One region of the Isoptericola sp. NPDC056618 genome, then DNA from elsewhere that is predicted to be linked to it. Evidence: predicted binding sites of a transcription regulator. Region 1 holds the regulator's gene; the other holds the start of a gene.
The links. The regulator LexA, encoded in region 1, represses DNA repair genes until DNA is damaged. The targets are predictions, from matches to a motif close to TCGAACANNTGTTCGA.

Region 2: a site for LexA is predicted at 1,941-1,956, ahead of uvrA (excinuclease ABC subunit UvrA). Genes of this name have one in related genera too.

The regions. Positions count from the first base shown of each region.
Region 1 is NZ_JBHTVZ010000013.1:38,924-42,330, reverse strand. Features, by position in the region: gene nrdR (transcriptional regulator NrdR) at 75-557, opposite strand; gene ACFQ8T_RS15165 (LysM peptidoglycan-binding domain-containing protein) at 671-1,009, opposite strand; gene lexA (transcriptional repressor LexA) at 1,256-2,086, shown strand; gene ACFQ8T_RS15155 (L-lactate dehydrogenase) at 2,111-3,070, opposite strand; gene ACFQ8T_RS15150 (ATP-dependent DNA helicase) at 3,080-3,407, opposite strand, start outside.
Region 2 is NZ_JBHTVZ010000005.1:11,839-15,245, forward strand. Features, by position in the region: gene uvrA (excinuclease ABC subunit UvrA) at 1-1,911, opposite strand, end outside; gene ACFQ8T_RS08730 (YciI family protein) at 2,061-2,357, shown strand; gene ACFQ8T_RS08735 (TerC family protein) at 2,419-3,407, opposite strand, start outside.

The DNA of each region.
Region 1 (3,407 bases):
CCTGGTGGCGTCCAGCATGCCCCGGGCCGCCACCCCGCGCCAGGGCATTTCGCCCGGACCGGGCGACCCGGGCGTCAGGCGGTCGTGCCGCTGCCGGCGGTGGCGCGCTCGTCCCGCTCCGCCCGCAGCGAGGTGATCGCCGACTCGAAGTCCTCGAGGGACTCGAACGACTGGTAGACGCTGGCGAAGCGCAGGTAGGCGACCTCGTCCAGCTCGCGCAGCGGCCCGAGGATCGCCAGACCGACCTCGTTCGCCTCGATCTCGGGGCGGCCGGAGGCGCGCAGGGTCTCCTCGACCTTCTGCGCGAGGACGGCGAGGTCGTCGGAGCTCACCGGCCGGCCCTGGCACGCCTTGCGCACGCCCGCCACGACCTTGTCCCGACTGAAGGGCTCGGTCACCCCGGAGCGCTTGGCCACCGACAGGCTGGCCGTCTCGATCGTGGTGAACCGGCGCTGGCACGCGGGGCACTGACGCCGACGTCGGATGGACGAGCCGTCGTCGGAGGTGCGCGAGTCGACGACTCGCGAGTCCGCATGGCGGCAGAACGGGCAGTGCATCGCTGGTCTCCTGCGCTCGGCTCCGGACCGGCGCCCGGCTGCCCGACAAGGTAAGCGGCGGGCGACCGTCCGCGCAAGCAGGATCCCCGCGGCGGGCGCGCCGGTCCTCGCCGTCAGTCCAGCGGGAGCACCACGACCTGCCCGGTCTGGAGCTCCGCCGACGTGAGCCCGTTGAGGTCGCGGAGCTCGGCGACCACGTCGCGCAGATCCTCGCCCGTGTCGCGCACCTGCTGCGCGTACTGCCAGAGGGTGTCGCCGGGCGCCACCGTCTGGAGCCGGACCTCGACGCCCGCGCCCGGCGACTCGGCGACGGCGCGCTGGCCGAACAGCCCCGCGCCCACGAGCACGAGGAGCACGAGGGCCGCGACCACCACCCGGCCCCTGCGGGTGAGCCGGAGCCCTCCGAGCCCGAGGAAACCGTGCGCGTCGCTGGTGCTGCGTGCGTTCTGCATCGTCCTGCCTCCGGTCCACGTGGTGCCGCGCGAGGCGGCCGCTCCGTCGAACGTCTGTTCTTCGAACACCTGTACGTCGAACTGCTGTACTAGGTGTACCACGTCCCGGCGACACGGTCGAGGTCCGATCGAACAGATGTTTGATGTCGGGCCGGAACTGGCTTAGAGTGGCCGACAGCGCGATGGAAGGTTTGTCGGATTTCATCGGCCCGCCCACGGGCCGCGCCCTGCAGGACGGAGAACGCGATGACCAGCGGACGGGACCAGGCCCCGGCGTCCACGACGACGGCGACGCCATGGGCTGCCCAGGACGACACCCTCGAGGACGCGGCCACCACGACGGCCGGCGCCTCCACGACCGCGCTGGCGTCGGTGAGCGAGCTCTCTCCGTCGTCCGACCGCCTCACGCCCCGCCAGCGGCGCGTGCTCGAGACCATCCGCAGCTCCGTCGAGGCCCGCGGCTACCCGCCGACCATGCGCGAGATCGGCGAGGCCGTGGGCCTGGCGAGCCCGTCCTCGGTCAAGCACCAGCTCACCACGCTCGAGCGCAAGGGCTACCTGCGCCGCGACCCCAACCGGCCGCGCGCGATCGAGGTCGTCGACCCCGAGACGCCCGCCGTCGTGGCCGCCGCTCCCGACGCCGACCCCGCTCCCGGGTACGTGGCCGGGTCGCTCGCCGCGTCCGACGCGCAGCCGGCCCAGGCCCCGTCCTACGTCCCGCTGGTCGGCCGGATCGCCGCCGGAGGCCCCATCCTCGCGGAGCAGGTCGTCGAGGACGTCTTCCCGCTCCCCCGGCAGGTCGTCGGCGACGGCGACCTGTTCCTGCTCAAGGTCGCGGGCGACTCGATGGTCGACGCCGCGATCTGCGACGGCGACTGGGTGGTCGTGCGCAGCCAGCCCGTCGCCGAGAACGGGGAGGTCGTCGCCGCGATGATCGACGGCGAAGCCACGGTCAAGACCTTCAAGCAGGCCGACGGGCACACCTGGCTGCTGCCGCAGAACGCCGCCTACTCCCCCATCCCGGGCGACGAGGCGCAGGTGCTCGGCCGGGTCGTGGCGGTGCTCCGCAGCCTCTGAGCGCCGGTGCGGCGCCCCGGGCCGTCAGAACCCGAGGCGCTGCTGCACGGCCCGCATGTTCTCGGCCGACGCGCGCAGCCCGGCGACCTCGTCGTCCGACAGCGGGGTGTCGATCGTCTCCGCCACGCCCCGTCGGCCGACGAGCGACGGTACCGACAGGCAGACGTCGCTGATGCCGTAGAAGTCGTCGAGGCGCGACGACACGTTCATCACGCGGTGCTCGTCGTTGAGCACCGCCTCGATGATCCTGGTGGCCGCCAGACCGACCGCGTAGTTGGTCGCCCCCTTGCCGGCGATGACGCGGTAGGCGGACTCCACGACGTCGGTCGCGATGCGCCGCCGGGCGGGCTCGTCGAGGGGCGGGTGCCCCCGGAACGGCCGCCAGTCCAGGAGAGGCACGCCGGCGATCGTCGCGGAGCTCCACAGCACGATCTCCGAGTCGCCGTGCTCGCCCGCGATGTTCGCGTGCACGTTCCCGACGGCCACCCCGCAGTGGCGGGCCAGCGCGTCGCGCAGCCGGGACGAGTCGAGGACGGTCCCGCTGCCGAACACCCGGCCCCGGGGCAGGCCGCTGATCTCCTGCGCGGCGTAGGTGACGACGTCGACCGGGTTGGTGACCATGAGGAACACGGCGTCCGGGGCCACCTCGAGCAGGCCCGGCAGGATGGACCGCGTGAGGCCGACCGTCGCCTCGGCCAGGTCGAGGCGGCTCTGGCCGGGTTTCTGCTTGGCTCCCGCCGTCACCGCGACGATGTCGGCGCCGCGACAGACCTCCACGTCGTCCGAGCCGTCGATCTCGGCCTGGGGGATGAACATGCCCCCGTGCCGAAGGTCGAGCACCTCGGCCTCGACCTTCGCGCGGTTGACGTCCAGGAGGGCGACGGACCGGGCCGCGCCCCGGGCCAGCGCTGCGTACGCGAGGGTGGAGCCCACCGCGCCCGCCCCGACGATCGCGAGCTTGGTCGTCCTGCGTGTCTCGTCCACGGCCACACGCTATGTGTCGAGGCGCCGGAGCGCAGCGCGGACGAGCTCCCCGTCGGTGGTCGGCCAGAAGTCCGGCATGGACCGGGTGAGGAAGGAGCCGTAGCGGGCGGTCGCGAGCCGGGGGTCGAGCACGGCCACGACGCCGCGGTCCTCCCCCGTGCGCACGAGCCGGCCGGCGCCCTGCGCCAGCAGCAGGGCGGCGTGCGTGGCCGAGACCTGCATGAACCCGTTGCCGCCCGCCTGCTCCACGGAGCGGGCACGGGCCGCCTTCACCGGGTCGTCCGGGCGCGGGAACGGGATCCGGTCCACGAGCACCAGCTGGCAGCTCGGGCCCGGG
Region 2 (3,407 bases), on a different contig from region 1:
GAGCGGGAAGGACACGTCGATCCCCCGCAGGTTGTTCTCCCGGGCGCCGACGACCGTGACCTTCCGGCCGGGGTCGGTCGCGCGACGCTCCGCGGGCAGCGCGATGCTGCGCCGCCCGGAGAGGTAGGCGCCGGTCATCGAGCCCTCGGCCTCGAGGAGCCCGGCATAGTCGCCCGAGTGCACGACGCGGCCGCCGTGCTCGCCCGCGCCGGGGCCGACGTCGACGATCCAGTCTGCCGCGCGGATCGTGTCCTCGTCGTGCTCGACGACGATCAGCGTGTTGCCGAGGTCCCGCAGGCGGGTCAGCGTCTCGATGAGGCGGCGGTTGTCGCGCTGGTGCAGGCCGATCGAGGGCTCGTCGAGCACGTACAGCACGCCGACGAGGCCGGAGCCGATCTGGGTGGCGAGCCGGATGCGCTGGGCCTCGCCGCCGGACAGGGTGCCCGCCGGACGCTCGAGCGACAGGTAGTGCAGGCCCACGTCGACGAGGAAGCCGAGCCGGGCGTGGATCTCCTTGAGGACCTCTGCCGCGATCGCGCGCTCGCGCTCGCCCAGCTCGAGCCCGTCGAGGAAGGTCTTGGCCTGGTCGATCGGCAGCCTGCACACGTCCCAGATCGACTTGCCGCCGACGGTGACCGCGAGGACCTCGGGCTTGAGCCGTGCCCCCGAGCACACGGGGCACGGGACCTCGCGCATGTAGGCCTCGTACTTCTCCTTCGACCAGTCGGACTCGGTCTCCCGGTGCCGCCGCTCCAGGAAGGTCACCGCGCCCTCGAAGCCGGTGGAGTACTGCCGCTCGCGGCCCCACCGGTTCTTGTACCGCACGTGCACCTGGTGGTTGCGGCCGAACAGGATCGCGTCACGGGCGCGCTGCGGCAGCGCGCGCCACGGCACGTCCATGGAGAAGCTCATCTCCTCCGCCAGCGCGGTGAGCACCCGCTCGAAGTACTCCGACGACGTCTGCGCCCACGGCACCACGGCACCGTCGCGCAGGGTCCTCTCCTCGTCCGGCACGACGAGGTCGGCGTCGACCTCGAGGCGGAAGCCGATGCCGGTGCACTCCGGGCACGCGCCGTACGGGGCGTTGAAGGAGAACGTGCGCGGCTCGATCTCGTCGAGCGCGAGCGGGTGGTCGTTGGGGCACGCCCGCTTCTCCGAGAACTTGCGCACCCGGTCGACGTCGTCGATGTCGGCGTCGACGAGCTCCACCATGACCAGGCCGCCCGCGAGGCGCAGCGCGGTCTCCACCGAGTCGGTGAGCCGGCGCTGGACGCCGTCGCGCGACACGAGGCGGTCGACGACGACCTCGATGTCGTGCTTGAGCTTCTTCTCGAGCGTGGGCGGGCTGGTCAGCTGCACCACCTCGCCGTCGACCCGCGCGCGGGCGAAACCCTGCGTCTGCAGCTCGGCGAACAGGTCGGCGTACTCGCCCTTGCGCCCGCGCACGACGGGTGCGAGCACCTGGTAGCGCGTGCCCTCCGGCAGCTCGAGGAGCTTGTCGACGATCTGCTGCGGCGTCTGCGAGCGGACCGGCTCGCCGCACACGGGGCAGTGCTGCGTCCCCGCGCGGGCGAAGAGCAGGCGCAGGTAGTCGTAGACCTCGGTGATCGTGCCGACCGTCGACCGCGGGTTGCGGTTGGTCGACTTCTGGTCGATCGACACCGCGGGCGACAGGCCCTCGATGAAGTCGACGTCGGGCTTGTCCATCTGGCCGAGGAACTGGCGGGCGTACGCGGAGAGCGACTCCACGTAGCGACGCTGCCCCTCGGCGAAGATCGTGTCGAACGCCAGGGAGGACTTCCCCGAGCCCGACAGCCCGGTGAAGACGATCAGCTCGTCGCGCGGGAGATCGAGCTCGATGTTGCGCAGATTGTGCTCGCGGGCGCCGGAGATGACGAGGCGGTTGCTCACCCGGGCATCTTACGTCGGGACGCCGACATTCGTACAGGCGTTCTATACCTTTCGGGGCCTTTTCGCGTGCCTGACCGGTCACACCCGGCCGCCTGACCCGCTCCCGGACTCCCCCGGCCCGCGACCGCACGGGGTGCTTGGATACGGCCATGTCCGTCTACGCCGTCACGTACGTCTACGTCACCGACCCCGACCGCCTCGCGGAGGTCCGACCGGAGCACCGGGAGTTCCTCCGTGGCCTGCACGAGAGCGGCACGCTGCGCGTGTCCGGCCCGCTGCCCGCGACGCCGGACGGCGAGCCCGGCGGCGCGCTCCTGGTCGTCGAGGCCGACGACGCGACCGGCGCGCTCGAGCTGCTCGCGGCCGACCCCATGCGGCGCGAGGGTCTGGTCGCGCACCGCGCGGCGCGGGAGTTCGTGCCCGTGATCGGCGGGTTCGCCGCCTGACGCCGGACGACGCGCACAGGCCCCGAACGGCGTGCCGTCCGGGGCCTGTGCGCTCGTGTCGTCAGCGGCCCGAGGACTCCGGCCCGGAGGATGCGGGAGCGGATCCGGGCTCCGACGCCACGTCCTGCGTCTCCGGTGCCGCCGTCGTCGACGACGCCGCACCCGCTGCGTCCGCCGCGCCCGCCGGCGCCGCGTCCTTCGCGGCGACCGCGGCGGTCCGCCGCGTCTTCGCCAGGCTCGCGACGGTCGCGATCGCGATCGAGCCGAGGATCACGGCGAGGGACAGCCAGATCGGGATCTCGGGCGCCCAGGCGACGTGCTCGCCCCCGTTGATGAACGGGAGCGTGTTGGTGTGCAGCGCCTCGAGGATGAGCTTGACGCCGATGAACCCGAGGATGACCGCCAGGGCGATCGGCAGGTACACCAGCCGCTCGAGCAGGCCGCCGAGCAGGAAGTAGAGCTGCCGCAGGCCCATGAGGGCGAAGATGTTCGCGGTGAAGACGATGAACGGGTCCTTCGTCAGCCCGAAGATCGCGGGGATCGAGTCGAGCGCGAACAGCAGGTCCGTGGAGCCGATCGCGACGAACACCACGAGCATCGGGGTGAACAGCTTCTTGCCGTCGACCACCGTGCGCACCTTCGCGCCGTCGTACTCCTGGCTCACCGGCAGCACGCGGCGGAGCAGGCGGATCGCGACGTTCTCCTTGAACTCCTCCTCGTCGTCGCCCCCCGCCACGAGCTTGACCGCCGTGTAGATGAGGAACGCGCCGAAGAGGTAGAAGACCCACACGAACTGCTCGAGGATCGCCGCCCCCGCGAGGATGAACGCCCCGCGCAGCACCAGCGCGATGATGATGCCGACCATCAGCACCATCTGCTGGTGCCGCTTCGGCACCGCGAACCGCGACATGATGATGACGAAGACGAACAGGTTGTCCACGCTCAGGGAGTACTCCGTGAGCCAGCCGGCGTAGAACTCCCCGGCGGGGGCGGTGCCGCCCACCGCGAGCACGATCAGCCCGAACACCAGCGCCAGGGCGACGTAGAAGC